Regions from separate parts of the Streptomyces sp. NPDC050549 genome, predicted to be linked through region 2. Evidence: riboswitches for the same ligand, from Rfam matches in the RefSeq annotation. Region 2 holds a riboswitch; each other region holds the start of a gene.
The links. A riboswitch is a leader RNA that binds a small molecule or an ion and turns the genes downstream of it on or off. The one in region 2 is predicted to bind cobalamin.

Region 1 (10,247 bases), on a different contig from region 2:
CATGTGTGATCGATCCTCTTGATCGTGGGACTCAGACGCACGAATTCTGCCTTCTTGGGCGGGCTTTGGGCTACTCCCGTCCGGAGGCGATTACCGCGAACACCCCGGCGACCAGGGCGGCGAGCAGAAGCGGGTAGCGCAGATCGTGGTGCAGGATCAGCCATGCGCCGAGAAACGCGCCGGCGGCCATCGCCACGGCCGCCGAGAGACGGCGGAAGGTGCCGGGGCCCCGGCCGCCGCCCGCGACGGAGTCGGCGACCAGTCCGGTCAGGGTCATCGTCAGGACCGTGGTGGTCGTGAAGTCGGTGACCCCGAGCTTGCGGACCACCGCGTTGCGCAGGCCCATCGCGAAGGCCGTGAGCGCGATCAAGGGATGCGTGGTGGCGCTGTCGCCCGGCGCCACGAACGCGATCACCGCGGCCGTGCCCACGAGCAGCGCCTCCGCGCCGAGACTCACCCGGGCCCAGGTCCGGCGCGAGCCGGTGTCCATCCGCACCGCGAGCCTGCCGCCGGCCGCCGCGCCCACCAGAAAGGCACCGAGCGAGGTGAGGGTGCGCGACACCGAGAAGCCGGGTGCCCCGGCGGCGGCGAAGCCGAGGACCACCACATTGCCGGTCATGTTCGCGGTGAAGACATGACCGAGGCCCAGATAGCTCACCGCGTCGATCAGCCCGCTGACCACGGTCAGACCCAGCAGCACGACCACCAGCCGGAGTCCGCGCGCCTCACGGTCGTAGGACTTGGGCTGTGTCTTCTGGTCCATGAACGCAATGTAGCGGCGGCCCCCGGAATGCCGGGGGCCGCCGCTGCGTGCGCGTGTGTGTGGGCCGGTGATCAGTACCAGCCGTTGGACTGCCAGAAGCTCCAGGCCGCGGCGGGGGAGCCGTAGCGGGAGTTCATGTAGTTCAGACCCCACTTGATCTGCGTGGCGGGGTTGGTCTTCCAGTCCGAGCCGGCCGAGGCCATCTTCGAACCGGGCAGCGCCTGGACCAGGCCGTAGGCGCCGGACGAGGAGTTCGTGGCGGTGACGTTCCAGCCGCTCTCGTGCTCGACGATCTTGCTGAACGCGTTGTACTGCGCCGCGCTCGGGATCATCTTGTGCGCGATCGCCTGGGCGGAGGAGGCGGAGGTCGTCGCGGCCTGAGCGGGAGCCGAGGTCAGCACCAGACCGGTGGTGGCGGCGGCCAGAGCGGCGGCGGTCAGGGCCTTCTTCGGGGAGGCGATGCGAGCGACGATGCGGGAGACGGACACGGAGAACCTGTTTCTTCGGGGACAGAGACGTCGTATGCCTGCCGGTGTCACGCGGGGCGAGGCCCCGGCAAGGCGTCGGCGCCGAGGCCCGTGAGGACTCGTCGGCGCCGTGCGACTGCTCCACAGAAGCACTCTCGATCGGTGTCCGCAAAGACCCCTTTTACTAGTTGTGGTCGCATGTGGGTGAATCGTCAACTGTGTGACGTGGCTCTCAAACCCCAGGTCAGAGGCCTGTGGGCTGCGTACATGTCACGCCGATGTCCTACTAATCCGCATCGTTGGTGACTTGGGTCATGTGGGACGCTTCACCCGGTTCGTCCGTCGAAAGTGACCCGCGTCTCGAAGGCGGCCCGCCGGGTCGCCCGGCGCAGCGCCCGCAGCAGCGCCGGACCGACGGTCAGCGTGAGGACGACGGTGACGACCGCCCGCCCGAGGTCCCAGCCCAGCGAGGTGGCCACGCAGTACGCGACGAAACGGGCCAGGTTCGCGGGAACCGTCGCCCCCGGGTCGAAGGCGACCGACGAGGCCAGCGCCCCCATGAAGGGCCAGCCCGCCAGGTTCATGGCGGTGCCGTAGGCGAACGCGGCGAGGAAGCCGTAGCAGGCGAGCACCGCGATCTCGCTACGGCCGCGCAGCAGCTCCCGGCCCGGCAGCAGGCCCGCGCCCATCGTGAACCAGCCCATCGCCAGCATCTGGAACGGCAGCCACGGGCCGACCCCGCCGGTCAGCAGCGCCGACGCGAACATCGTGACGTTGCCCAGCACGAACCCGAAACCGGGTCCCAGGACGCGTCCGCTCAGCACCATCAGGAAGAACATCGGCTCGATGCCGGCCGTACCGGCGCCGACGGGGCGCAGCGCGGCACCGGTCGCGGCGAGCACGCCCAGCATGGCCACGGCTTTCGGGCCGAGCCCCGACTCCGAGATCGCCGCGGCGGCGACGGCGACGAGCAGCACGAGCAGGCCCGCGAAGAGCCAGGGCGCGTCCTGCGAGTGCGCGGCGACCTGTGAGCCGGGCGGGGCGAGGAAGGGCCAGGTGAAGGCCGCGATCCCGGTGACGGTGACGAGGGTGAGGGCGGCGGCGGAGCGGGGAGTGAGGGGGATCGGCCTCATGCCCCTCGTCTCCCTCATGTCAGGGCCTCCCGTACCTCGGCGACCGTCAGCCACTGCTGCGGGGCGAGGATCTTCGTCGTCTGCGGGGCGAAGGACGGGGACGCCACGACCACCTCCGCGGTCGGACCGTCCGCGATCACCTCTCCGTCGGCGAGGAGGACGACCCGGTGGGCCAGTTCGGCGGCGAGCTCCACGTCATGGGTGGCGAGGACGATCGCGTGGCCCTCGGCGGCGAGCGCGCGCAGGATCGTGACCAGGCGGGACTTGGCCGCGTAGTCGAGACCCCGGGTCGGCTCGTCGAGCAGGAGGAGGGGCGGCCGGGCCGTGAGCACGATCGCGAGGGCGAGCGCGAGGCGCTGCCCCTCGGAGAGATCGCGGGGGTGGGTGTCGTCGGTCACATCGGGGAGGAGGCCGGAGACGAGGCCACGGCAGGTACCCGGCTCGGCGCCCGCGTCCGCGTCGGCCGCGGCGCACTCGGCGGCGACCGTGTCGGCGTACAGCAGGTCACGGGGTTCCTGCGGGACCAGGCCCACGCGGCGTACGAGGTCCCGGGGCGCCGTGCGATGCGGGGTGAGGCCGCCGGCCCGGACCGATCCGGAGGTGGGCGCGACCAGGCCGACGAGGGTGTTGAGGAGGGTGGACTTGCCGGCGCCGTTGCGGCCCATGAGGGCGACGGTCTCGCCCGGGGCGATGGTGAGGTCGACGCGGCGGAGGGCGTCGATACCGGCACGGCGGACTGAGAGGGCGCGGACTTCCGCCGTGTGGACGGGAGTCGGGGCGGGGCTTTTGCGTGCGCGCCAACGGGAGCTTGGCGGGCGGGAGTTGGGGAGCTGCCCGTTGAACGGGGTTGCGCCACGGGCCGGTTCGCGTCCGGCCAGGCGCCCCCGCAGTCCGTCCGCCCGGCGCCGCGCGTCCCGCACAGTCAGGGGCAACGGCGTCCACTCGGCGAGCCGGCCCAGGGCCACGACCGGTGGGTACACGGGGGACACCGCCATCACCTCCGCCGGGCTGCCGAGGACCGGCGCCGCACCCGGGGCCGGAAGCAGGACGACCTGGTCGGCGTACTGGACGACCCGCTCCAGGCGGTGTTCGGCCAGCAGGACCGTGGTCCCGAGGTCGTGGACCAGGCGCTGGAGGACGGCGAGCACCTCCTCGGCGGCGGCCGGGTCCAGGGCCGAGGTCGGTTCGTCGAGGACGAGGACCTGGGGGTGCGGGGTGAGGACCGAACCGATCGCGACGCGCTGTCGCTGGCCGCCGGAGAGGGTGGCGAGGGGGCGGTCGCGCAGGTCGGCGAGGCCGAGCAGATCGAGGGTCTCCTCGACGCGGCGGCGCATCACGTCCGGGGCGATGCCCAACGACTCCATGCCGTAGGCGAGTTCGTCCTCGACCGTGTCCGTCACGAAGTGGGAGAGCGGGTCCTGGCCCACTGTGCCCACCACGTCGGCGAGTTCACGCGGCTTGTGGGTGCGGGTGTCACGGCCGGCGACCGTGACCCGGCCGCGCAGGGTGCCGCCGGTGAAGTGCGGGACCAGTCCGCTCACCGCGCCGAGAACCGTGGACTTGCCGACCCCCGACGGGCCCACCAGCAGCACCAGTTCGCCTTCCGGGACCTCGAAGTCGATTCCCTGGACGGCCGGTTGGGCTGTGCCTTCGTACGTCACGGAGACATCCTCGAAGCGGATCACGACGGCTCCTTGAAAGTGGGCAACGCGGGGGCCAGGCCCAGCAGTACGGCAGCCGCCGGCCAGAGGGGAAGGGTCGGCGCGACCAGCGGCACCACACCGGGAGTGAGCGCGCCTGGGTCGCGGACGGAGGCCAGCGTCAGCAGCGCGGCGACCGTCGTACCCGAGCCCGCGACCAGCCACGCCCGCGCGTCCCACGGGTCGGGGCGGTACCGGGTGCGCAGCGTACGGCGGCCCCCCAGCCGCAGCCCCGCCGCCGCGGCGACGACCCCGAGGAGCAGCAACGGCAGCCCGTAGACCCCGCCTTCGGCGGTGAGCAGCCCGTACGTCCCCGCGCACACACCGAGCAGCCCGCCGAGCGTGAGGGCGGCCGTCGTCCGCCGTACGGAGGCGGGCACCTGTGCCGTACGGCCGTAGCCGCGCGCGTCCATCGCGGCGGCGAGGGCGACCGAGCGCTCCAACGCGCCCTCCAGGACCGGGAGTCCGACCTGGAGCAGGCCGCGCAGGCCCCGGTCGGGGCGGCCACGGAGGCGGCGGGCGGCACGCAGCCGCTGGACGTCGGCGACGAGGTTCGGGGCGAAGGTGAGCGCCACGACCACCGCGACGCCGGTCTCGTACAGGGCGCCCGGCAGGGACTTGAGGAGCCGCGCCGGGTTTGCGAGGGCGTTCGCCGCGCCGACGCAGATGAGCAGCGTGGCCAGTTTCAGGCCGTCGTAGAACGCGAAAGCCAGGCCTTCTGCGGTGACCTTGCCGCCGAGGCGGATGCCCTGCGCCCAGTGGGGGAGCGGGACTTCGGGGAGCGTGAGCAGGGTGTGCGTGCCGGGGACGGGGGAGCCGAGGGCGATCGCGAAGAGGAGGCGGATGAGGAGTACGGCCAGGGCGAGTTTCGCGAAGGCGGTGTAGGAGCGGGACCAGGGGGTGGGGGTGCGGTTCGTTGCCACGACGTAGGCCGTGACCGTGATCAGGAGGGCGAGGAGGAGGGGGTTGGTGGTGCGGGTGGCGGCGGTGGCGAGGCCGAGGGACCAGGTCCACCAGGCGCCGGGGTGGGTGGGGTTCGGGGTGCTGCAGTCACGCATGTTTGCGCCTGCGGGTCTGCCATATCGCTGCCGTGGCCAGGAGTGCGACGGCTGCCGTGCCTGCCAGCACGCCCACCGACGGGCCGTCGTGATGGGTTGTGGTGATCTGCTCTCCGCAGCCCTGTTCCGGATAGCCGCTGATCGCGCACAACAGGGCGTTCGTGTCGTAGCGCAGGGGCTTTGCGACCGATGCCAGTGCCTCCGCCGTCGTCGCGTCGGGAGACACCGTGGCGCAGGCGGTGCGGCCGGCGGGTGGGGTCTCACCGGAGGGCGCGTCGGACGCCGTACCGAAGTCGAGGACGAGAGCGACGCGCTTCTTCCCTTCCACGGCCGGGGAGTTGGCGCAGATCGTCGTGAAGTCGGCCGATGAGGCCCGGGGTTGCTTCGCGTCCGCAGAGTCCTCGCTCACCGCGAAGCGGAAGCCCTGGACGTCGCCGTCGGCGGGGCGGGTGGTGGAGGGGCCCTGGGTGGCGTAGGTCCAGTGGGTGCCGGTGCGGTCCCAGAAGGACCAGTAGCGGTAACCGGCCGCCTGGGCGGGGGAGTTGGCGGTGAGGGTGAGCAGGAGCGCGGTGAGGAGGAGGGTGAGGGAGGGGCGGCGGGTCACTGCTGCTGTCCGCGCTTGCGGCCACGGGCGACCAGGACGAAACCGGCGATCGCGACGACGAGGAGAGCGCCGCCGACGGCCCAGGCGACGTTCAGGGAACCGTCGTTGTCGTCGGATGCCGTCTTCTCCTCCGGGCCGGCGGTGACCCGCTCCTCGATGTCCGCGGGGGTCGGGCCGGTCGCGTTCAGCAGGGTGACGAGGTCCTGGCCGCCGAAGTCGTGGACGTCGGCGCCCTTCGCCGTGGTCGCCACGAAGACGAGTTGGGCGTAGGCGGCCGGACCACTCTGCGCGGCCCACGCCTTGGAGTGGGTCTCCAGCCAGTGCAGGGGCTTCGCCGCCTGGTCGTGCAGGCCGAGGGACGACAGGGCGACGATCGCGTCGGCCGTGTTGCCGTAGTCGGGCTGCGGCTTGGCGCCGGGGAGTGGGGAGGTCAGATGACCGTCCTTGGCCATGGCCCGGGTGAGCCAGCGGGCACCGTTGAGGCTCAGCGCCGTCTCGGGGACATGGGGATCCGGCTCGGCGCAGCCCGTGGGGGCCTCGGCGTCGTCCTGCCGGCTCCCGGTCAGCGACTCGCCGTCCAGGCCGAGCACGGCGGCGGCGGTCGCGTCCGCGTTGGCAAGGAGCCTGCCCTTCTTGTCGGGCTGGTAGGCGAAGGCGCCCGCGTCCGTGCCGTTGTCGCAGGGCAGCGCGAGCTTGCGCAGTGCGTCGTAAGGGGACTTCCCGTCCTTGCGGACGTTCGGCACGGTCACCCCGGCGTCGCCGAGCGCGCCGATGACGACGGCGGTGGAGTTCGCGTCACTGGCGCCGCCCGCGGAGTAGCCCCAGCCGCCGTCGGCGTTCTCGACGGACTTCAGCCACTTGACGGCCTTGGCCACCTGCGCGTCGTAGGAGACGGTCAGCGTCGAGAGTGCCTGTACGGCGGCGGCCGTGCTGTTCGTGTCGACCATGACCTTGGCGTCGCACGCCTTGCCGGGGTCGGCGCGGAACGCCGCGAAGGCGCCGCTCGCGCACTGCTGCCCGGCCAGCCACGCCACCGCCTTGTCGGCGGGCTGTACACCGACGGCATCCTGCGCCAGCAGGGCGAGGGACTGGCGCCAGACGCCGTCGTAGGTGGGGTCGGAGGTGCCGTAGAGCCCGGCGGGTATCGCCACGGACGGCGACGGACCTGCGGCGACGGCGGGCGTCGCGGCGATCACGGTGACGGTGATGCCGGCGGCCAGGGCCGCGGCCTTGCGGCGGACGTTCATGATCGGCGGGTGCCTTCCCCTGTTGGGGAGCAGGGCGGCGCACGGGATCACCCCCGGGCGGCTCGGCTCCGTATTCCTCGACGGTGCGTGTGAGCCGGTCACGTGCCGTGCGGGGCGGTCCGGCTCACCGGCCCCGGGAGGGGGACGGATCACGGTTGCGGGTCAGCGCCGGAATTGCACCGGCTTTCCCCCGTACGGGTGTGATGACGACCCGGCCACTGTACGGGCAACCTGAGCGCGCGCTGTGAGTGGGGGTTGCCCGGTCCTGCGGGCCCGATAGGTTCTGGCCATGTCGGTGACGGGGAAGCTGATCGGGTCCGGCCGTACCGCGGACGTGTACGAGATCGACGAGGCATGGGTGCTGCGCCGCAACCGGGAGGACTGGGGGGACGCGGCGGCCGAGGGCGCGGTGATGGAGCATGTACGGGCGCACGGCTACCCCGTGCCCCGGGTGCGGCCGGGGGACTCGCGTACCTCGCGCACCGACCTCGTGATGGAACGGCTGACCGGGCCCACCATGCTGGAGGCGTTGGTCGCGGGCACGATCGACGTCCGGGAGGCGGGGGCCGTACTCGCCGCGCTGCTACGGCAGTTGCACGCGATCCCCGGCCGACGCCCCGGCACCCGGGTCCTGCACCTCGACCTCCACCCGGAGAACGTGCTGCTCACCGCCGACGGTCCCCGGGTCATCGACTGGGGCACCGCCGAGGACGGCGACCCCGGACTCGACTGGGGGCTCTCCGCGATCATCATCGCCCAGGTCGCCGTGGACGACCTGCCGATCGCCGACCCGGCCCGCGCGATGCTCGCCGCACTCCTCGCCGACCCCGCCGATCTCACGGAGGAGGGTCTCGCGGAAGCCCGGCGGAGGCGTGCGGCGAACCCGACGATGACTCCGCGCGAGGTCGAACTCCTCGGTGCGGCAGAGGAGTTGATCCGATCGCTCGCATCTCCTCGGGAACCGTGAATCGACGTGAACGCGTCACCGCCGACGAGTGCGTGAGGGGCCGGGGCGCCGGACGGCGGCTTCGGATGGGTTCCGAGGGCTGCGGGGCAGTGTGGGGGAACTTCGGGCACGTGGAGAAGAGAGCGGGTCGCCGGCTGCCCGCCGGGTTCTTGCCGCCGTCGTGGCGTCGCTGGCCGCGATGACGCTGACGGTGTCCTGTGCGGACTCGGCCGCCCCGCATCACCGTTCACCCGTCGAGGAGCGCGCGCCGGCCGAGAGCGCGACCGCGAGCACACGAACCGGGACCGCCGAGAACTGCGATCCGCTGTTGTCGCTGAAACCGCCGGCCCGCATGCCGACGCCGGGTGGCAGGATGCCCAGCGGTTCGGCGATGGAGCGGATCGTCGCCCGCGGACGGCTGATCGTGGGAGTGGACCAGAACACCTATCTCTTCGGCTACCGCAATTCCGAGACCGGACAGCTGGACGGGCTCGACATCGACCTGGTGCGGGAGATCTCCCGCGCGCTGTTCGGGCGGCCCGACCGGGTGCAGTTCAGGGCCGTGCCGTCCGCGCAGCGGATCGGGTTACTGCAACGCGGCGAGGTCGACCTCGTCGCGCACTCCATGACGATCACCTGCGAGCGCATGAAGCAGGTGCTGTTCAGCAGCGACTACCTGGACTCAGGCCAACGCGTCCTCGTCACCGACACCTCCCCGGTGAAGACCCTGGCCGATCTCGCCGGACAGAAGGTGTGCACGGCCCGGGGAACCACCTCACTGACCGAGTTGCAACGCGCCCGCCCGAAGGTGCGGCCGGTGACCGTCTCCGACTGGACCGACTGCCTCCTGCTGCTCCAGCAGGGCGAGGTGGCCGCCGTGTCGACCACCGACAACGTCCTCGCCGGACTGAGCGCCCAGGACCCCGCCACCCGCATCACCGGACCGCGGTTCACCTACGAGCCGCACGGAATCGCCGTGTCGAAGACGACACCGGAACTCGTCCGCTTCGTCAACGGCGTCCTCGCGCACCTGCGCGCCTCGGGCACGCTCCGCGCCCTGCACGAACGGTGGTTGGGCCCCTACGGCGACTTCTACCCGCCCGCGCCGCGCTACCGCGACTGAGGGCGCCCGAGCGATGTGTCGTACCGGCAGGCTTACCGGCCGACGCCCTTCCGTCGGCAAGTTGGGCCGATCCGGGACTGGTGACGGGGGGCCGGACTCAGACCCGCACCGGCGCCGCCACCCCCGTCGGCTGGCACAGGACGAGGGCCAGGTCGTCGGTGGGCGGGCCGCCGGCGTGCGCGAGCAGGCGGTCGTACAGCGCGTGCAGCGCCCCGTCCGGCGTCGGCTCGCTCAACGCCGTCGCGCACTCGGTGAGCAGGGCGAACGGGGTGCCGTCGAGGGCGCGGGACTCGGTGAGGCCGTCCGTGTAGAGGAGGAGCCGGTCGCCGGGCTGGAGGCGGACCCGGTACTGCCGCGGGTCCGGGCACAGGCCCAACGGCAGTGCGGGGACCCGGGGTTCGAGGAGTTCGAGGCGCTGCCCGGAGCGCAGGGGCGCCGGATGACCGCAGTTGACGAGCCGTACCTCGCCCGGCCCGAACTCGGCCAGCACCGCCGTCACGAAGTCCTCGGGGCCGAGACCCGGGGCGAGCCGGGCGTCCAGCGCCTTCGCCAGAGTCGTCAAGTCCGGTGCCGTATAGGCGAGTTCACGGAACCCGATGAGTGTGTCGGCCGCCGTCCGCAGCGCGTCGAGCCCGTGCCCGCGCGCATCCCCGACCAGCACCCGCAGGCCGTACGGCGTCACCGCGAGGTCGTACAGGTCGCCGCCGACGGAGGACTCGCGGTTCGCGCAGTGGTAGCGGGTGCTGACATGGGTGCCGGAGAGGGTGCGGGAGACGGGCCGCAGGATCGCCTCCTGGGTGATCCGGGCCACCTCCCGCGCCTCGGCGAGGCGTTCCCGCAGCCGGCCGCGCTGTCTCGCCGCGTACACACTGCACGCGCAGCCGAGGAGCAGCCCGCCCCAGCGGACGGCGAAACCGGCGTTCAGCTGTGCCCCCGAGCCGAGCCCCGCCGCCAGCGCGAGCAGCACCGTCCAGCAGCAGACCAGGAGCGTACGGCGGACACCCAGGAAGGTGGCGGCCATCAGCGGTCCGATCGCCAGCAGCGGCAGGATCGGCTGCACCCGGCCGATCAGCAGACCCGGCGTGGCCGCCAGCAGACAGCCGGCCGGTGCGACGAGCAAGCGGCGTCCCCCGTCCATCGCGTTCGTGTCCATCGCGTTCACGCCACGACGATCGCGGAATTCACGGCTCCGTACCCGCGGCACCG
Region 2 (10,247 bases):
ACCGTGACCAGGGCTATCGCGGAACCCTGTCCGTAGTCGTTGACGACGAAGGCGCGGTCGTACGAGTAGGTGCTCAGGAGTTGGAAGTCGGCCTCGGGGTGACCGCCGCGCATCACGAACACCTGGGGGAAGACGCCCATGTCCCAGATCACCGAGAGGGTCGTGAGCATCACGATGATCGGCTTGAGGATGGGCAGGGTGACGTACCGGAAGACGCCCCAGGCGCCGGCGCCGTCGAGGCGGGCGGCCTCCTCCAGTTCCTGGGGGACCTGGGTGAGTCCGGCGCTGAGGGTGATCACCACGAAGGGCACCGCGCCCCAGACCACCAGCAGCATGATGACGAGGAGGCCCTGCGGTCCGCTGGCGAACCAGTTGTGGCCGACCATGTCGACGCCGGGGAGTTTGCTGAGCAGGGCGTTGAAGACGCCGTAGTCCGTGTCGAAGAGCCACTTGAAGACGGTGGTCGCGACGATGACCGGCATGCCCCAACTGGCCACCAGGACAATGTTGATGAGGGTTTTCAGCCAGCCGGAGACCTTCTGCTGGAGCAGGGCGAGGGCCATCCCGGCGACCATCGTGAAGATGACCGAGCCGGCCGCGAAGACGATCGTGCGGACGACGACGCCCCAGAACTCGCCGTCGCCGAGGATCCCGGAGAAGTTGTCGAAGCCGATCCACTCGGCGGGCTTGAAGCCCCAGAGCTGGGACTGTCCGAAGGACTGGAAGGACAGCGTGACCAGGCGGACCAGCGGATAGCCCATGACCAGGGCGAGGATGAGCAGACAGGGCGCGAGCAGCAGCCAGGGGATCCCGGTACCTCTCGACGTCCGCTTTCTGCGAGGTGCGCCCGGGGCGCGCGGTGGGGGCGCCTGCCGCGGCGGCGGCACCTTGGCGGGGGTGGTCGTGTCGGCACTCATCGCGCGCTCCTCAGCGGTCCCTCAGGTCGTACGGCCGTACGTGAGGCGGGGCCCTGCCCCGAGGACACCTGAGGTGTCCAACAGGGCCCCACCCCCAGGTCACTTGGTGTTGATGACCTTGTCGATCGCGGTGTCCGCGGCCTTCGCGGCGTCCTCGACCGACTGCTTGCCGGTGCCGATGTTCTGCAGCATGGTCTGCAGGACCTGAGCCTTCTCGACCTGGCCCCAGCCCGGTGCCATCGGCACGAACCAGTTGGACTCGGCCGCGGTGGCCGGGACCGCCGTCGCGGGGTCGTTCTTCAGTGTCGCGAGGTCGGTCTTGTTGTTGGGCAGGTTGCCCTTGGCCATCAGACCCTTCTGGCCGGACGGACCGGTGAAGGCGTTGATCCACTCGGCGGCGAGGGCCTGCGCCTTGGACTTGACCGGGATGGCCAGGTCCGAACCGCCCAGGAACACGGGCATGTTCTTGCCGGACGGGCCGGGCATCACGAAGTTGACGAGGCTGGTCTTCAGCTTGCCGCCGGTCTTGTCGGCCTTCGGGTCGGCCGCGCTCGCGCCCTCCCACGCGGCGCCGAAGATCATGGACGCCTTGCCCTGGCCGTAGACGATGTAACGGTCGGACTCGTCCTTGGTCTTGTCGCCGTGCATGTACTTGTCGATGACCGACTTCCACTCGTTGAGTCCCTTGATGGACTCGGGCGAGGAGAGGCTGGCCTTCCACTGGTCCCCGGACTGGGTGGCGATGGCGCCGCCGGCGTCGTAGACGAAGGACATGGCCGCGTACCAGTCACGGGTGGGCTGGTACCAGGCGCTGAACTTGCTGCCTTCCTTCTTCTGGATCTTGTCCAGGTCGGCGGTCAGCTCGGCGTACGTCGTGGGGGTGGACTTGATGCCGACCGAGGCGGCGATGTCCTTGCGCCAGTTGGCGACGCGGCCACCGGCGTAGTAGGGGACGCCGTAGGTCTTGCCGGAGTAGGTGACCGAGGCCTTGAGGCCGTCGAGCCAGGCGGAGGAGTTGGTGAACTTGGAAGGGTCGACCGGCGCGAAGGCGCCCTTGACCATGTAGCTCAGCATCTCGGTGTTGCCCATCTCGACCACGTCGGGGGCCTTGTCGGTGGCGAGGACCGCGTCGAGCTTGGTGTTCTTGTCCGGCCAGCCGTAGTACTCGTGCTTGATCGTGACGCCCGGGTGCGCCTTCTTCACGGCGGCGTCGGCTGCGGCCACCAGCTGGGGCCAGTTGTTCTGCGCGTCGACGGTGAGCCAGACGGTCAGCTCCTTGGCGTCGGCGCCGCTCTTCGAAGAGCCCTTGTCGTCGTTGCCCCCGCACGCCGCGATGGAGACCATCATGCCCGCGATACCGATCGCGGCTATCAGCTTGCGCTTCACGCCACCCTCCTCAGGGATGCCTGCCACACCTCCCGCCCATGGGCCGGGACCTGAACCAATGGTGTAGACCAGTACCGGGAGCTTGGACCAGACCAGAGGGCCTGTCAAGAGGCCTCGAAACGGCCCTGACCAGCCGTTATGGGACCTACATATGCAGGAACCTTTAAGTAAGAAGGCAGCGAAAACAACCGTGCCGGAGTACTCTCTTCCGCTAGACCACTTGGCCTTGTGGACTAGACCAAAAGCGACCGTGACGGTATACAGAAGGGATCACGAAGTGACCCTTGTCCGGAGCCGGAAAGGCGGAGCATGAGCACCGACGTCAGCAGTGCGGAGAACGAGGGTGGGGCTACCGTCCGCACCGCGCGTGTGCCGAAGTACTACCGCCTGAAGAAACACCTGCTGGACATGACGGAGACGCTGCCGCCCGGCACTCCGGTCCCGCCCGAGCGCACGCTGGCCGCGGAGTTCGACACCTCGCGCACCACCGTCCGCCAGGCCCTTCAGGAACTGGTCGTCGAGGGCCGCCTGGAGCGCATCCAGGGCAAGGGGACCTTCGTCGCCAAGCCCAAGGTCTCGCAGGCGCTCCAACTCACCTCGTACACCGAGGACATGCGCGCCCAGGGACTGGAGCCGACCTCGCAGCTCCTGGACATCGGCTACATCACCGCCGACGACACCCTCGCCGACCTGCTCGACATCACCACCGGCGGCCGGGTCCTGCGCATCGAGCGCCTGCGCATGGCCAACGCCGAACCGATGGCCATCGAGACCACCCACCTCAGCGCGAAGCGCTTCCCCGCCCTGCGCAGGTCACTGGTCAAGTACACCTCCCTCTACACCGCGCTCGCCGAGGTCTACGACGTCCATCTCGCCGAGGCCGAGGAGACCATCGAGACCTCCCTGGCCACCCCGCGCGAGGCCGGCCTGCTCAGCACCGACGTCGGCCTCCCGATGCTGATGCTCTCCCGCCACTCCCTCGACAAGGAGGGCAAGCCGGTGGAGTGGGTGCGCTCTGTGTACCGGGGCGACCGCTACAAGTTCGTGGCCCGCCTCAAGCGCCCCACGGACTGAAGGGGCGTACGGATCGCGCCACTTGAGGTAGTGCACGCGGTGTAGCGCAACTGCCGCTCCTGCTCTACGTTCCTCCCGTCGCCGCATGGACGGGAGGACCACCCGGTGCGTACCGCGAACGTCCGAACCATCGTCGTCTGGACCCTCGTCGCGCTCGTCGCCGCGGCGGGCTGGTCCGTCCTCGCGCTGGCGCGGGGCGAGAACGTGTCGGCCGCCTGGATGGTGGCCGCCGCCCTCGGCTCGTACGCCATCGCCTACCGCTTCTACGCGAAGTTCATCGCGTACAAGGTCCTGAAGGTCGACGCCACCCGTGCCACCCCGGCCGAACGCCTCGACAACGGCATCGACTTCCACCCCACCGACCGCCGCGTCCTGCTGGGCCACCACTTCGCCGCGATCGCCGGCGCCGGACCGCTCGTAGGACCCGTACTGGCCGCGCAGATGGGCTACCTGCCCGGCACGATCTGGATCATCGTCGGCGTCATCTTCGCGGGCGCGGTCCAGGACATGGTGGTGCTGTTCTTCTCGACTCGGCGCGACGGCCGGTCCCTTGGCCAGATGGCCCGCGAGGAGATCGGCCCCTTCGGGGGCGCCGCCGCGCTCCTCGCCACCTTCGCCATCATGATCATCCTGCTCGGCGTGCTGGCCCTGGTCGTCGTGAATGCGCTGGCCTCCTCCCCCTGGGGCACCTTCTCCATCGGCATGACCATCCCGATCGCCCTGCTGATGGGCTTCTATCTGCGGGTGCTTCGCCCCGGCCGGGTCTCCGAGGTGTCGCTGATCGGCGTGGCCCTGCTGCTGCTCGCCCTGGTCGCGGGCCGCTGGGTCGCCGAGTCGTCCTGGGCCGGCACCTTCACGCTGGCGCCCTCGACGCTGGTGATCTGGCTGGTGGCGTACGGCTTCATCGCCTCGATCCTGCCGGTGTGGACCCTGCTCGCCCCGCGCGACTACCTCTCCACCTTCATGAAGATCGGCACCATCGCCCTGCTGGCGATCGGGGTCGTCGTCGCCCTGCCCGACCTGAAGATGCCCGCCGTCACCGACTTCGCCAAGCACGGCAACGGCCCGGTGTTCGCCGGCTCGCTCTTCCCCTTCGTCTTCATCACGATCGCCTGCGGCGCCCTGTCCGGCTTCCACTCACTGATATCGAGCGGTACGACGCCGAAGATGATCCAGAAGGAGACGCAGATCCGGATGATCGGCTACGGCTCCATGCTGATGGAGTCGTCGGTCGCGATCATGGCGCTGGTCGCCGCGAGCATCATCGACCCCGGTCTGTACTTCGCGATGAACGCCCCGTCCGGCGCGATCGGCACGACGGTGCAGAACGCCTCGCAGGTGGTGAGCAGTTGGGGCTATCACATCTCCCCCGCCGACCTCGCCCAGGCCGCGAAGAACGTCGACGAGGCCAGCCTGCTCTCCCGCACCGGCGGCGCCCCCACCCTCGCGGTCGGAGTCTCGGAGATCTTCGCCAAGGTCACCGGCGGGAGTCTGCGCGCCTTCTGGTACCACTTCGCGATCATGTTCGAGGCGCTGTTCATCCTGACCGCGCTGGACGCGGGCACGCGCGTGGGCCGGTTCATGCTCCAGGACATGCTGGGGAACCTCTACCGCCCGTTCAAGAACGTGAGTTGGAAGCCCGGCCTGGCCCTGACCAGCGCGATCGTGTGCGCGCTCTGGGGCTACTTCCTCTGGGTCGGCGTCCACGAACCCCTCGGCGGGATCAACCAGCTCTTCCCGATCTTCGGCATCTCCAACCAGTTGCTCGCCGCCGTCGCCCTGGCCGTCTGCACCACCCTCCTGGTGAAGTCAGGCCGCCTCAAGTGGGCCTGGATCACCGGGATTCCGCTCGCCTGGGACGCCACGGTCACGCTGACCGCGAGCTGGCAGAAGGTGTTCTCCAGTGACCCCAAGGTCGGCTTCTTCAAGCAACGCTCGGTGTTCCAGGACGCGATCGACGCGGGCAAGGTCCTGCCGCCCGCGAAGAAAATGGACGACATGCACACCGTCGTCACCAACTCCACGGTGGACGGAGTGCTTTCGGCCATTCTCGCGGTGCTGGTCGTGGTCGTGATCGCGGACGCCCTTCGCGTCTGCGTTCGACACATCCGCCGCCCCGCGCTCTCCACGCTGAGCGAGACGCCGTACACCGAGTCGAAGATCGTGGCACCGGCCGGGCTGATCCCGACCAGGGAGGAGAAGGAGGCGGCGCGTGAAGTGGTCGGTGTTCAGCCAGGCGGCTAGCGGAGTGCGCTGGTACGTCCGGGAGCTGATGGACGAGTCGGCGTACGAGCGGTATGTCGCGCACGTACGCCGGGACCATCCGGACGCGGAGATCCCGAACCGGCGGGACTTCGAACGCATGCGGACGGACCGTCAGGAGGCCGACCCGAGGCAGGGTTTCCGCTGCTGCTGAACCCTGCTTTTGACACCGATGTCAGGCTTTCACTAAATCGACATGACGATATGCGGACGGGGTCTTTCGCTGCGGTGATCCCGTGACCTACATTGCCTGCGCGTTACACAGGTGATCAGTGAGGGGACGGAGCCGCGAAATGTCAGATGTGCCTGAAGTTCCGCCCGAAGTGACGGCGCCGGTGGTGACACCGGTCCGCGTGGTCATCGCCGTCTGCCTGTTCGCACCCTTCGTGGCGCTGCTCTGGGTCGGCTCCTACGCCAAGACGGACCCCGCGTTCGTCGGCATCCCGTTCTTCTACTGGTACCAGATGCTGTGGGTGCTGATCTCGACGGCGCTGACCATGACCGCCTACAAGCTCTGGCAGCGTGACCAGCGCACTCGTCATGGAGGCAACCGGTGAACGACGGCGTGAACGGCGTCGCTCTCGGCGTCTTCATCTTCTTCTTCCTGGCCGTCACGGTCCTGGGCTTCCTGGCCGCGCGCTGGCGCCGGGCCGACAACGAGCACAGCCTCGACGAATGGGGCCTGGGCGGACGGTCGTTCGGCACCTGGGTCACCTGGTTCCTGCTCGGCGGCGACCTGTACACCGCGTACACGTTCGTCGCCGTCCCCGCGGCGGTCTACGCGGCCGGCGCGGCCGGCTTCTTCGCGGTGCCGTACACGATCCTCGTGTACCCCCTGATCTTCACGTTCCTGCCCCGCCTCTGGTCGGTGTCGCACAAGCACGGATACGTGACGACGTCCGACTTCGTACGGGGACGCTTCGGCTCGAAGAGCCTCTCGCTGGCGGTGGCGGTCACCGGCATCCTCGCGACCATGCCGTACATCGCGCTCCAACTGGTCGGCATCCAGGCCGTGCTGGACGTCATGGGCGTGGGCGGCAGCGCCGACTCCAACTGGTTCGTGAAGGACCTGCCACTGCTGATCGCCTTCGCCGTGCTGGCCGCGTACACCTACTCGTCCGGCCTGCGCGCCCCCGCGCTGATCGCGTTCGTGAAGGACGGGCTGATCTACATCGTGATCACGGTGGCGATCATCTACATCCCGATCAAGCTCGGCGGCTTCCACGACATCTTCAGCGCGGCGGGCGCCAAGTTCAAGGCGGCGGGAGCGGGCGGACTCGTGCCCGCCCCGGCCGGCCAATGGACGTACGCCACACTGGCGTTGGGCTCGGCACTGGCCCTGTTCATGTACCCCCACTCGATCACCGCGACCTTGTCCTCCAAGAGCCGCAACGTGATCCGCCGCAACACCACGATCCTGCCGCTGTATTCACTGATGCTGGGCCTGCTCGCCCTGCTCGGCTTCATGGCGATCGCGGCCGGAGTCAAGGTCACCAACGGGCAGTTGGCGATCCCGCAGCTCTTCGAGAACATGTTCCCGGACTGGTTCGCGGGTGTGGCCTTCGCGGCGATCGGCATCGGTGCCCTGGTCCCGGCGGCCATCATGTCGATCGCGGCGGCGAACCTCTTCACCCGCAACATCTACAAGGACTTCATCAAGCCCGACGCGACCCCGGCCCAGGAGACCAAGGTCTCCAAGCTGGTCTCGCTGCTGGTGAAGGTCGGCGCGCTGGCCTTCGTCCTCACCATGGACAAGACGGTCGCCATCAACTTCCAGCTCCTGGGCGGCATCTGGATCCTCCAGACCTTCCCGTCCCTGGTGGGCGGCCTCTTCACCCGCTGGTTCCACCGCTGGGCCCTCCTGGCCGGCTGGGCGGTCGGCATGCTCTACGGCACCCTCGCCGCGTACGGGGTCGCCTCACCGACCCAGGCCCACTTCGGCGGCTCCGCGAAGGAGATCCCGGGGATCGGCGAGATCGGCTACATCGGCCTGACGGCGTTCGTCCTGAACGTCGCGGTCACGGTGGTCCTGACGTTCGCACTGAAGGCGCTGAAGGCACCGGAGGGCGTGGACGAGACAAGCCCGGCGGACTACACGGCGGACGCGGGCGACCCGGGAGTGCAGGAAGAACTCCCTGTGATCGCCGCCCACTGAGTCGTACGTGATCACGGGCCGCCGGAGAAATCCGGCGGCCCGTTGTCGTACCCATCCGGCACACTCGGCCTCATGGACATCGTGATCAGGCAGGTGGCCCCGGCCGAGTACGACACCCTCGGTGAGATCACCGCCCAGGCCTACCTCCAGGACGGCCTCCTCGACTTCGGTGAGAGCGACTGGTACCTCGGCGAGTTGCGGGACGTGGCCAAGCGCGCCGCCGCGGCACAGGTCCTGGTCGCCCTGGACGGCGAACAGGTCCTCGGCGGCGTGACCTTCGTCCCGTCCGGGGGACCCATGGCCGATCTCGCGACGGCGGGCGAGGCCGAGATCAGGATGCTCGCCGTCGCCCGCGCTGCCCGTGGCCGGGGTGCCGGCGAGGCCCTCGTCCGCGCCTGCGTCGAGCGCGCCAGGGCCACGGACGGCTGCGTACGCGTCATCCTGTCGACCCAGCGCACCATGCAGGCCGCCCACCGCATCTACGAACGGCTCGGCTTCACCCGCACCCCCGAGCGCGACTGGAACCCGATTCCGGAGCTCGACGACATCACTCTGCTCACCTACGAGTTGACGTTCTGACACGCTCCGAAGTCGCCGCGACACAACATCTGGGGGTGCCACGACAGCCCGGCACAAGATGTATGCTCATGCTCGCTGTCGCCGCAGGGGAATCCGGTGCGAATCCGGAACTGTCCCGCAACGGTGTACTTGCGTGCATACGCACGCCTGGTCAGTCCGAGGACCTGCCGACAGTGCGCCCGGCCACCCGGCCAGGGCGCATGACGTCCGGGCCTCGTGGAGTGGGCCGGTGGACGCGACGCCCCGTGCGCTCGTGAGCTGCCGCCTGCCCTCCGCAAGGCCCCGTGCCGAGCGAGGGAGAGCCCCACCGTGACCATCGCGCCAGCAGAGCCGGCTTCAGCGAACGAGGCGAACGCGACCGGAACCGGTATGCCGGGAACGGCCGTTCCCGGAGCCGACGGTCCCGGTGCCGCGATCCTGCGGACCCTGACCGAGCTGACCGCCGACCTTCCCGACGCCGACCCCGGCCGGGTCGCCGCCGCCACGCTGCGCGGCCGGTCCGCGCACGCGGACGAGACGGAACTGCGCGAACTGGCCACGGAGGCCGCCGCCGGCCTCATCTCCGAGGACCCCGTCTACTCCCGGCTCGCCGCCCGGCTGCTGACGGTCGGCATCGCCGCCGAGGCCGCGTCCCAGGGCGTCACGACCTTCACCGAGTCCGTCGCCGTGGGCCACCGCGAGGGCCTGATCGCCGACCGCACCGCCGAGTTCGTGAGGCTGCACGCGGCCCGCCTCGACGCGCTGATCGACACCGAGGGCGACGACCGCTTCGGCTACTTCGGGCTCCGTACCCTCCACAGCCGCTACCTCCTCCGGCACCCGATCACCCGCAAGGTCATCGAGACCCCCCAGCACTTCATGCTGCGCGTGGCGAGCGGCCTGGCCGAGGACGACTCGACCCGCGCGCTCGACGAAGTGGCCGCGCTGTACCGCCTGATGAGCCGCCTCGACTACCTCCCCTCCTCCCCCACCCTCTTCAACTCCGGCACCCGGCACCCCCAGATGTCGTCCTGCTACCTCCTCGACTCCCCGCTGGACGAGCTGGACTCCATCTACGACCGCTACCACCAGGTCGCCCGCCTCTCGAAGCACGCCGGTGGCATCGGTCTCTCGTACTCCCGTATCCGCAGCCGCGGTTCGCTGATCCGGGGGACGAACGGGCACTCCAACGGCATCGTCCCGTTCCTGAAGACGCTGGACGCCTCGGTGGCCGCGGTGAACCAGGGCGGCCGGCGCAAGGGTGCCGCCGCGGTCTACCTGGAGACCTGGCACTCCGACATCGAGGAGTTCCTGGAGCTGCGGGACAACACCGGTGAGGACGCCCGGCGTACGCACAATCTGAACCTCGCGCACTGGATCCCGGACGAGTTCATGCGCCGGGTGAACGAGGACGGCACCTGGTCGCTGTTCTCCCCCGCCGACGTGCCCGAGCTGGTCGACCTGTGGGGCGACGGGTTCGACGCGGCCTACCGCAAGGCCGAGGCGCAGGGGCTGGCCAAGAAGACCATCCCGGCCCGTGACCTCTACGGCCGCATGATGCGCACCCTCGCGCAGACCGGCAACGGCTGGATGACCTTCAAGGACGCGGCCAACCGCACCGCCAACCAGACGGCCGAGCCGGGCCGCACCGTCCACTCCTCCAACCTCTGCACGGAGATCCTGGAGGTCACGGACGACGGCGAGACAGCGGTCTGCAACCTGGGCTCGGTGAACCTGGGCGCGTTCGTGGTCGACGGCGACATCGACTGGGAGCGGCTGGACGAGACGGTCCGCACGGCCGTCACCTTCCTGGACCGCGTGGTCGACATCAACTTCTACCCGACCGAGCAGGCGGGCCGTTCCAACGCCCGCTGGCGCCCGGTCGGCCTGGGCGC
Region 3 (10,247 bases), on a different contig from region 2:
GCGAACTCCTCCAACGTGTCGTCGAGCTTGTTCTCGTCAAGTCCCGGCGCGTCGAAGGGATTTCGCCGCCTGCGGTGCGGCAGCGCGAGCAGCGCGGCCTGCCGTACGTCCTCGGCGAGCACGTCGGTCCGCCCGGCCCAGGCGGCCAGCGCGGTCGCCGTACGCGCCATCACGATGTCGGCACGCATACCGTCCACCTCGAAGGCGGCACAGGTCGCCGCGATCTGCCGCAGCGCCCCGTCGCCCAGCCGCACGGACGGCAACAGCGCACGCGCGGCGATGATCCGGGCCCGTACGGAGGACTCCTCGTCCGCCCAGCGCTCGGTGAATCCGGCCGGATCGTCGTCGTAGGCGAGCCTGCGCCGGACGACCTCGACCCGCTGATCGGGCTCCCGCGAGGCCGCTACTTCCACGGTCAGCCCGAAGCGGTCGAGCAACTGCGGGCGCAGTTCGCCCTCTTCGGGGTTCATGGTGCCGACGAGCAGGAAGCGGGCGGCGTGCCGGACGGAGACGCCCTCGCGTTCGACGTACGACGCGCCCATCGCCGCCGCGTCCAGCAGCAGGTCGACCAGGTGGTCGTGGAGGAGGTTGACCTCGTCGACGTAGAGGATGCCGCGGTGCGCGTCGGCCAGCAGGCCCGGCTCGAAGGCCTTGACGCCCTCGGCGAGCGCCCGCTCGATGTCGAGCGCGCCGACGAGCCGGTCCTCGGAGGCGCCGACCGGCAACTCGACCATGCGGGCCGGGCGTTGGGTGCCGGGTCCGGTCTCGTGCGGTCCGTCCGGGCAGGCCGGGTCGGGTGCGGCGGGGTCGCAGGAGAAACGGCAGCCGGGGACGACGGCGACCTCCGGCAGCAGCGCCGAAAGGGCGCGTACGGCCGTCGACTTGGCCGTGCCCTTCTCGCCGCGCACCAGCACCCCGCCGACCGCCGGCGACACGGCGTTCAGCAGCAGCGCGAGCCGCAGGTCGTCCTGGCCGACAACGGCCGTGAACGGAAAGGGAGTTGTCACTGGTCGTCGCCCTCCAGGTCGCCTTCGAGCTCCAGATAGGTGGCCCGCAGTCGCTCCAGCGTGTCCGCGTCCGGCCCGGCCCACAGACCGCGCTCGGCGGCTTCGAGGAGCCGTTCCGTGATGCCGCGCAGCGCCCACGGGTTGGACTTCTTCATGAAGTCCCGGTTCTCCGGGGCGAAGACGTACTCCGCGCTGAGCTTCTCGTACATCCAGTCGTCGACGACCCCGGCCGTCGCGTCGTAGCCGAAGAGGTAGTCGACGGTCGCCGCCATCTCGAAGGCGCCCTTGTAGCCGTGCCGCCGCATCGCTGCCATCCAGCGGGGGTTGACCACCCGGGCGCGGAATACCCGGTGGGTCTCCTCGCCGAGCGTGCGCGTCTTCACCTGGTCCGGAGTCGCCGAGTCGCCGACGTACGCCTCGGGGGAGGCGCCGGTGAGGTGGCGGACCATGGCGACCATGCCGCCGTGGTACTGGAAGTAGTCGTCGGCGTCGACGAGGTCGTGCTCACGGGTGTCGACGTTCTTCGCCGCTACGGCGATTCGGCGGAACGCCGTCTCCATGTCCCCGCGTGCCGCCCGCCCGTCCAGGCCGCGCCCGTAGGCGTAGCCGCCCCACACCGCGTACACCTCGGCGAGGTCCGCGTCGCTGCGCCAGTTGCGGGCGTCGATCAGCGGCAGCAGACCGGCGCCGTACGCGCCCGGCTTGGAACCGAAGATGCGGGCCGTCGCACGGCGGCGGTCGCCGTGCTCGGCGGTGTCCTCGTCGGCGTGCGCGCGGACGTAGTTGGACTCGGGGGGTTCCGGCAGGTCGGCCACGGCCCGTACCGCGTCGTCGATCAGTCCGACGACGTGCGGGAACGCGTCCCGGAAGAAGCCGGAGATGCGCACCGTGACATCGATGCGCGGCCGGCCCAGCTCCGTGACCGGCACGATCTCGAAGCCGGTCACCCGGCGCGAGGCGTCGTCCCAGACCGGACGGCAGCCCAGCAGCGCGAGGATCTCGGCGATGTCGTCGCCCTGGGTGCGCATCGCCGAAGTGCCCCACACCGTGAGGCCGACGGACTTGGGGAACTCGCCGTTGTCCTGGAGGTACCGCTGCACGAGCGAGTCCGCCAGCGCCTGCCCGACCTCCCAACTCAGCCTGGACGGAATGGCCTTGGGGTCGACCGAGTAGAAGTTGCGGCCGGTCGGCAGGACGTTGACCAGCCCGCGGGTCGGGGAGCCCGAAGGCCCCGCCGGGACGTAACCGCCGTCCAGGGCCTTGAGGATGTGGTCGATCTCGTCGGTGGTGCGGGTGAGCCGGGGGACCACCTCGTCGCAGGCGAACTCCAACACCGCCACGGCGGCCGGGAGTTCGGCGCCGATGACGGAACGCACGAGCGCCGGGACGGCGGTGACGTCCCACTCCTGGGCCTCCATGCCCTCCGCGAACCGGCGGCACAGCTGCTCCAGCAGATCGATCGCGTCGGCCGCCGAACGGGCCGGTCCCTCGACGAGATCCGTCAGCTCCACCGGCACCTTCAGGGGAGCGCCGGGCTCGGCCAGCAACTCCTTCTCGTCGAGCCCGAAATGCTCCGCCAGCGAAGCCCGTAGCCCCGGCAGCGCGTTGGCCTGTCCGCCCCACACCTGCGAGGCGCGCAGCACGGCCAGCACGAGGTTCACACGAGCCTCGCCGACCGGGCCGCCGCCGAGGATGTGCAGGCCGTCGCGGATCTGCACATCCTTGATCTCGCACAGATAGCCGTCGATGTGCATCACGAACTCGTCGAACGCCGCGTCGTCCGGCTGGTCGTCCACATGCAGGTCGTGGTGCAGCTCGGCCGCCTTCACCAGCGTCCAGATCTGCGCGCGGACGGCCGGTGCCTTCGTCGGGTCCAGGTCGGACACCAGGGCGTACTCGTCGAGGAGTTGCTCCAGCTTCGCCAGGTCGCCGTACGTGTCGGCACGCGCCATCGGCGGCACCAGGTGGTCGACGACCGTGGCGTGCCCGCGCCGCTTGGCCTGGGTGCCCTCGCCCGGGTCGTTCACGATGAACGGGTAGATCAGGGGGAGTTCACCGAGTACGGCGTCCGGCGCACAGCCACTGCTGAGCCCAAGTCCCTTGCCGGGCAGCCATTCCATGGTGCCGTGCTTGCCCATGTGGATGATCGCGTCCGCGCCGAAGCTGTCGTCCAGCCACCTGTACGCGGCCATGTAGTGGTGCGACGGCGGCATGTCGGGGTCGTGGTAGATCGCGATCGGGTTCTCCCCGAAGCCGCGCGGCGGCTGGATCATCACGACGACGTTCCCGAACTGGAGGGACGCGAGCACGATGTCGTCGCCGTCGACGTAGAGGCTGCCCGGCGGCTCGCCCCACGCGTCCGACATCCTCTGCCTGAGGTCGGGTTCGAGCTTGTCGAACCATGCCCGGTAGTCGGCGAGCGGTACCCGCGCGGGCGCGGCGGCCAGCTGCTCCTCGGTGAGCCACTCCACGTCATGCCCACCGGCATTGATGAGCCGGTGGATCAACTCGTCCCCGTTGTCGGGGTGTTCGTCGACTCCGTACCCGGCGTCCCGCAGCGCGTCCAGCACCCGGATCGCCGACGCGGGCGTGTCCAGGCCGACCGCGTTGCCGACGCGCGAGTGCTTGGTCGGGTAGGCGGTGAAGACGACCGCGAGCTTCTTCTCGGCGTTCGGCTTGTGCTTCAACTTCGCGTGCCGTACGGCGATTCCGGCGACCCGCGCGGCCCGCTCGGGGTCGGCGACGTAGACCGGGACGTCGTCCGGGCCCTGCTCCTTGAAGGAGAAGGGGACGGTGATCAGCCGCCCGTCGAACTCGGGGATCGCGACCTGCATCGCCGCGTCCATGGGGGAGAGGGCGGCGTCGGACTCGTCCCAGGCCGAGCGGGACGACGTAAGGCAGAGTCCTTGCAGCACAGGCACGTCGAGGTCGGCGAGCGCGCCGATGTCCCAGGCCTCCTCGTCACCGCCGGCCGAGGCCTGCGAGGCGTGCGTACCGCCCGCGGCGAGGACGGTGGCGATCAGGGCGTCCGCCCTGCCGAGGATCTCGTACAGCCCGGAGTCGGCACCGCGCAGCGAACCGCAGTACACGGCAAGGGCGTTGGCGCCCTTCGCCTCGATCTGTTCGCACAGGGTGTCCACGAAGGCCGTGTTGCCGGAGAGGTGATGCGCCCGGTAGAAGAGCACGCCGACGGTCGGGCGGCCCTCGACGAAGGCACGCTCGCCGTGGACGCCGAACTCGGGCATCTTCTGCGGCGCTTCGAAGCCCTCGCCCGTGAGCAGCACGGTGTCCGAGAGGAAGCGGGCGAGTTCGGTGAGGTTGTCAGGCCCGCCCTCGACGAGATAGCGCAACGCCTCGGCCACCACACCCGCCGGTACCGACGACTCGGCCATCAGCTCGGCGTCGGGGACGGTCTCCCCGCCCAGCAGCACGGTCGGGATACCCGAGGCCTTGAGCGCGGCGAGCCCGTCCTCCCAGGCCCGCTTGCCGCCGAGCAGCCGTACGACGGCGATGTCCGCGCCGGCGAGGAGCGCGGGCAACTCCTCGGAGGCGTCCACGCGGGACGGGTTGCCGATCCGGTACCCGGCGCCGGAGGCACGCGCCGCCAGCAGATCCGTGTCGGCGGTCGACAACAACAACACTGTGCTCATGCGGGCGCTCCCGGTGGAATGAAAGGCAGTCCTTGTGGCGCGCCGGACTCGATGAGCCGCCACAGCGCGTCCGTGTCCGCGTGCTGTTCGATCAGGTCGCCGAGCCGGTCGAGCTGCTCCTCGCGCAGCGCGGCGAACGAGGTGTCGGCGGCCGGTACGAACCGGCGCCCCGCGGCGGCGGCCACCTCGCGCAGGAACGCCCGCCGGAACCCGTCCGACTCCAGCGAACCGTGCCAGTGGGTGCCCCAGGTCCGACCGACCCGGCAGCCGTCCAAGAAGGCTTCCCCGCCGGTCAGTTGGGCGACACCGTGATGGATCTCGTACCCCTCCACCCGCTCGCCGAGGGCTTCGCCGACGGGTCGGGTGAGGGTCTTCTCGTGCGCGAACCGCACGCGCAGGGGAAGTACTCCGAGTCCGTCGACCGAGCCCCGCCGGCTCTCGACCTCGTCGTCGATGTGCTCGCCGAGGATCTGGAAGCCGCCGCAGACGCCGAGGATCGGCCGCTGTTCGGCGGCCCTGCGGACGAGGGCGTCGGCGAGACCGCGCTCCCGCAGCCACTCCAGCGCCTGCACCGTCCCCCGGGTCCCGGGGATCACGACGAGATCGGCGTCGGCCAGCTCCTCCGCCCGGTCCACGAACCGCACCACGACACCCGGTTCGGCGGCCAGCGCGTCCACGTCCGTGAAGTTGGACATGAGCGGGATCGCGCAGACGGCGACCCGCAGCACGTCCTCGCCGACCGGCGGCGCGGTGCTGGACTCGCGGACGGTCCCGCGCAGCGAGATGCGCAGCCCGTCCTCCTCGTCGATGCCGAGCCCGTGCCGGAACGGCAGCACGCCGTACGTCCGGCGCCCGGTGAGGCCGTGCAGCATCTCCAACCCCGGCTCCAGGAGAGACACATCGCCCCGGAACTTGTTGACGAGGAACCCGGCGACGAGGGCCTGATCCTCCGGGCCGAGCAGTGCGACGGTCCCGAAGAAGGAGGCGAAGACGCCGCCGCGGTCGATGTCCCCGACGACAAGAACGGGTAGCCCGGCATTGCGTGCGATACCCATGTTGACGATGTCGGTCCGCCGCAGATTGATCTCGGCGGGACTGCCCGCCCCCTCGCAGATCACCGCGTCATACGTGCCCCGCAACTCGGCGAGACAGTCCAGCACGGTGCCGAGCAGCGCCTCCTGCCGCCCGCCGTGATAGCCGCGCGCACTCATCTCGCCCACGGGCCTGCCCATGAGCACGACCTGACTGGTGCGGTCGCCGCCCGGCTTCAGCAGCACGGGATTCATCAGCGCGGTCGGCTCGATGCGGCAGGCCTGCGCCTGCATGGCCTGCGCCCGGCCGATCTCGGCACCTTCGCGCGTGACGAACGAGTTGAGGGACATGTTCTGCGCCTTGAAGGGCGCGACCTTCACGCCCTGCCGCACCAGCCACCGGCAGATCCCGGCGGTGACGACACTCTTCCCGGCGTCCGAGGTGGTGCCCGCGACCAACAGCCCGCCGCCGCTCATGACTTCCGTCCCTTCACCAGCAGCCGCCCGGCGACACTGACCCCGAACGCGAGCCAGCCGACGCGCCGGGACAGCCGTACGGCACGGTCTATGTCCGGTACGGCGACGGCGCGCCCGTCGCCGTTGAGCACGGGCCGGTGCTCGACCCGGCCGCCGTAGGAGAGCGTCCCGCCCAGTCGCACGCCGAGGGCACCCGCGAAGGAGGCCTCCACGGGACCGGCGTTGGGGCTCGGGTGCTTGCGGGCGTCGGTGCGCCAGGCGTGTACGGCACCGCGCGGGTCGCCGCCCGCAACGGTCGCGAGGGCGGCGGTGAGGCGGGCGCCCGGCCAGCCGGCCACGTCGTCGAGGCGGGCCGAAGCCCAGCCGTAGCGACGGTACTTGGCCGACTTGTGGCCGACCATGGCGTCCAGGGTGTTCACGGCCCGGAAGCCGAGCAGACCCGGGACACCCGCGATGCCGCCCCACACCAGGGCGCCCACCACCGCGTCGGAGGTGTTCTCGGCGACGGACTCGACGACGGCCCGGGCGATCCCGTCGGCGTCGAGGGCCTGCGGGTCGCGGCCGCAGAGGTGCGGCAGGCGCGCCCGCGCGGCCTCGATGTCACCGGCCTCCAGCGCCCGCCCGATGGTCCCGGCCTCGCGCGCGAGCGAGGTCCCGCCGACGACCGCCCAGGTGGCGGCGGCGGTGAGGGCGGCAGAGGCCGTACGGGACGGTCGCAGGGCCGAAGTGGCTACGGTGGCGAGGGAGACGGTGCCGCCCACGCACACGGCGGTGTGCAGGGCGCCCCAGCCTCGGTGGTCGCGCCACAACAGCTGTTCCACGGCACCTGCGGCGCGGCCGAACGCGGCGACCGGATGCCCGCGGCGGGGATCGCCGAGCAGATGGTCGCCGAGAAGGCCGGCGGCGGCGCCGTACGCGAAGACGCGATCGGCACGCATCGGCTCAGCCGGTCGCTGAGTCGGACACTGCGCTGGTACGGGACCTCGAACGGCAGCCGAGCATGGCGATATGTCCTCACTCAGGGTGTCCACGCCCTGGTTCGACGAGACCGGCGGTGAGAGTTCCTGGCTCCCGGGGTTGTCTACCCCGGTGACAGTGGCGGGACCGCGCCGGATTCGCACCGGCTTCCTCTCCTGCCGCCGTACATGGCTCCGGCAGTCCACCACGGGGTTGGAAGGGGCGTCAACTTGCTGTTGACCTGCGGGGGAGGAGTGTGCTGATGCCCACACGCGGGTCGTCGGAGGGGGCACGAAGACGTGGGGTGCGGTTCGGTGATCCGTCCCGCACCCCACGGTGGGTCCAACTGGCGGCCGGTCAGGCCACGATGATGTAGATCCCGTACGCCACCGCCGCCGCGCAGGCCGCGAAGCAGGCGTACGCGCCGGTCAGGGCGAGGGTCGCGGAGTCGCCCTGGGCGGTGGCCCGTTCGCGGCGCGAGAGGGCGGTGATGCCGAGGGTGAAGACGGCCACCAGGGCCACGGTGACCACGAGGCTGACGCCGAAGACGGAGCCGAGGGCTGCCCAGTCGATGTCCATGCTGATTCGTTCCTTCCAACCGGGGGCGCGGGCTCAGACGGCGGCGGCCGGCGGGGTCGCCGGGTCGGACTTCACGACGGGGGCCGGGGTCGCGGGCGGCGAGGGGATCGTCGCCGTGAGGCCTTCGGAGAGGGCGACCGACGGGGGCGGGGTGACGGCGGCGATCGCGGCGGTCACCACACCGGCAGGCTCCTCGAACTCGTTGACGTTCGAGGCGTCGACCACCTGGCGGCGGGAGAGCAGCCAGATCGCGGTGCTGGAGGCGATCAGGAAGACGGCCACCAGCGCGGTGCCCCAGTCGCCGAGGTCGGTCACGGACTCGGCGAGCGCCCCGACCAGCGCGGCGGCCGGCAGCGTCAGACCCCAGGCGACGAACATCCGGGTGGCGGTCGACCAGCGGACGACACCGCCCTTGCGGCCCAGGCCGGCACCCATCACGGAGCCGGAGACGGCGTGCGTGGTGGAGAGCGAGAAACCGATGTGCGAGGAGGCCAGGATGACCGCGGCGGCGCTGGTCTGGGCGGCGAAGCCCTGCTGCGGCCGGAGGTCGGTCAGGCCCTTGCCCATGGTACGGATGATGCGCCAGCCGCCGATGTAGGTGCCCATCGCGATGGCGAGGCCCGCGGAGAGGATGACCCAGGTGGGCGGGTCCGAGTCGGGGGCGATGGAACCGCCGGCGATCAGCGCCAGAGTGATGATGCCCATCGTCTTCTGCGCGTCGTTCGTGCCGTGGGCCAGCGAGACCAGTCCGGCGGAGGCGATCTGGCCGACCCGGAAGCCCTTGTCGGCGGCCTTGCCGTCCGAGTTCCGGCTCAGCGTGTACGAGAACCGGGTGGCGAGCATCGCCGCGACACCCGCGACGATCGGGGCCGCGACCGCGGGCAGGAGCACCTTGGTGACCAGGACGTCGCCGTGGACCGCGCCGGTGCCGGCCGAGGCGATGGTGGCGCCGATCAGACCGCCCATCAGGGCGTGCGAGGAACTGGACGGCAGGCCGACGAGCCAGGTCACCAGGTTCCAGAGGATCGCACCGACCAGGGCGGCGAAGATGACCTCGGGACGGATGCCGCTCTCATCGACGAGACCTTTGGAGATCGTGTTGGCGACCTCCACGGAGAGAAAAGCGCCCACCAGGTTGAGGGTGGCCGACATGGCCACCGCGACCTTGGGCTTGAGTGCACCGGTCGAGATGGTGGTGGCCATCGCGTTGGCGGTGTCGTGGAAACCGTTCGTGAAATCGAACGCGAGTGCGGTGACTACCACAATCGCGAGAATCAGCGAGAAGCTTTCCATTTACCCAGGCAATCGTTCGAGGTCATTGTTGCGTTGACCGTAGGAAACCTGGGTGAACGGAAGATGAACTGAGGGGGTCTCCAAAGTGTCTGTACGGGCTAGTAGCCGCGGGCGAACTTCTTCAGTTGGCTCAAGGACCCGTTGAAGAGGTTCTGATCACCCGGGAGGCCGCCGCTGTTGTCGTACTGCCAGAAGGTCCAGTACGACCAGCCGGCGGGCAGCGGGCCCGTGTCCGCCGACTCGTGGCGGGCGATCCACAGCGCGTGTGTCGAGGCCAGGGCGGTGCTGCCGCCCGTGCAGGTGTTCCACCAGTGGGCGGTCGTGTAGATCACCGGACGACGGCCGGTCTCCCGCTTCACCTCGGCGCTGAAGGCCTTGATCCAGCTCACCGTCCTCGCCTTGCTCAGGCCGTAGCAGCCGTGCTTCTTGTCGTACGGGTTGTATTCGATGTCGAGCGCCGGCGGCAGCGTCCAGCCGTCCGCCTTCCAGCCGCCGCCGTGCGCCACGAAGTACGCGGCCTGGGTCGTGCCCGACGACTTGTCGGGGAGCGCGAAGTGGTAGGCGCCCCGGATGATGCCGGCTGCCCGGGCGCCGTTGTACTGCTGGGTGAAGTAGGGGCTGACGTAGTCGGTGGACTCGGTCGCCTTGACGTAGACGAAGGTGGCGCCCTTCGCCTTCGCGCTCGGCCAGTTGACGTTCTTCTGGTGCGAGGAGACGTCGTGGCCCTTGGCGGGGCTCGCGGCGGCGGCCGGAATCTCGGCGAGCGCGAGCGCGGTTCCGCCGGCGGCGAGCGCAGTGACGGCCGCGACGAGGCGGGCGCGATGACGGGACGGTTTGCGATCACGGGCCATGTTTCCCCCGGGAATGGCGGCGTGTACGACAAATCCCCCAGAGGCTATTGGAAGATCTGTCGACGCCGATCGGTCTCCGGCCAAGCGGCCTGAGTGGGCGTTACATGCCTATATGTACTCTTTCGGAGATGCGGCTTCCGGCTTAAAGTGCCCGCGCCCGAGCGCGTGTTGGAGAACCGGCTGGCAGGATCGCGGCATGGCTGAGCGGCGGCGGGACGAGCGGGGCGGACGGGAAGTCGGGGAGGGCGCACAGGCTGTGGGGGAGCCGTGGCGCAGGCGTGTGCGCCCCGAGGAGGCGCAGGCCTGGGGCGAACTCGTCGCGACGGCCCGCCGGACGGTGTCCGACGGCCTGGTGGTCGGCACCTCCGGGAACGTCTCGGTGCGCGTCGGCGACATCGTCCT

Region 1: linked by a shared signal. The riboswitch ahead of AB0I51_RS03355 (prenyltransferase/squalene oxidase repeat-containing protein) and the one ahead of AB0I51_RS44845 (ribonucleoside-diphosphate reductase subunit alpha) in region 2 are both predicted to bind cobalamin.
Region 3: linked by a shared signal. The riboswitch ahead of AB0I51_RS25800 (cobalamin biosynthesis protein) and the one ahead of AB0I51_RS44845 (ribonucleoside-diphosphate reductase subunit alpha) in region 2 are both predicted to bind cobalamin.

Annotation. Positions count from the first base shown of each region.
Region 1 covers NZ_JBFAJD010000001.1:737,014-747,260, forward strand. The annotation lists gene AB0I51_RS03320 (TerD family protein) at 1-3, opposite strand, end outside; gene AB0I51_RS03325 (YoaK family protein) at 71-763, opposite strand; gene AB0I51_RS03330 (transglycosylase SLT domain-containing protein) at 835-1,251, opposite strand; gene AB0I51_RS03335 (ECF transporter S component) at 1,557-2,363, opposite strand; gene AB0I51_RS03340 (ATP-binding cassette domain-containing protein) at 2,378-4,048, opposite strand; gene AB0I51_RS03345 (energy-coupling factor transporter transmembrane component T) at 4,045-5,121, opposite strand; gene AB0I51_RS03350 (SCO2322 family protein) at 5,114-5,725, opposite strand; gene AB0I51_RS03355 (prenyltransferase/squalene oxidase repeat-containing protein) at 5,722-6,972, opposite strand; cobalamin riboswitch at 7,068-7,202, opposite strand; gene AB0I51_RS03360 (phosphotransferase) at 7,262-7,939, shown strand; gene AB0I51_RS03365 (glutamate ABC transporter substrate-binding protein) at 8,118-9,041, shown strand; gene AB0I51_RS03370 (PP2C family protein-serine/threonine phosphatase) at 9,139-10,194, opposite strand.
Region 2 covers NZ_JBFAJD010000062.1:1,998-12,244, reverse strand. The annotation lists gene AB0I51_RS44885 (sugar ABC transporter permease) at 1-917, opposite strand, end outside; gene AB0I51_RS44880 (extracellular solute-binding protein) at 1,017-2,303, opposite strand; gene AB0I51_RS44875 (GntR family transcriptional regulator) at 2,613-3,377, shown strand; gene AB0I51_RS44870 (carbon starvation CstA family protein) at 3,483-5,621, shown strand; gene AB0I51_RS44865 (YbdD/YjiX family protein) at 5,650-5,793, shown strand; gene AB0I51_RS44860 (DUF3311 domain-containing protein) at 5,933-6,196, shown strand; gene mctP (monocarboxylate uptake permease MctP) at 6,193-7,794, shown strand; gene AB0I51_RS44850 (GNAT family N-acetyltransferase) at 7,867-8,373, shown strand; cobalamin riboswitch at 8,426-8,583, shown strand; gene AB0I51_RS44845 (ribonucleoside-diphosphate reductase subunit alpha) at 8,743-10,247, shown strand, end outside.
Region 3 covers NZ_JBFAJD010000018.1:131,567-141,813, forward strand. The annotation lists gene AB0I51_RS25785 (putative cobaltochelatase) at 1-1,007, opposite strand, end outside; gene cobN (cobaltochelatase subunit CobN) at 1,004-4,657, opposite strand; gene AB0I51_RS25795 (cobyric acid synthase) at 4,654-6,165, opposite strand; gene AB0I51_RS25800 (cobalamin biosynthesis protein) at 6,162-7,103, opposite strand; cobalamin riboswitch at 7,203-7,345, opposite strand; gene AB0I51_RS25805 (hypothetical protein) at 7,480-7,701, opposite strand; gene AB0I51_RS25810 (inorganic phosphate transporter) at 7,735-8,994, opposite strand; gene AB0I51_RS25815 (lysozyme) at 9,093-9,845, opposite strand; gene AB0I51_RS25820 (class II aldolase/adducin family protein) at 10,042-10,247, shown strand, end outside.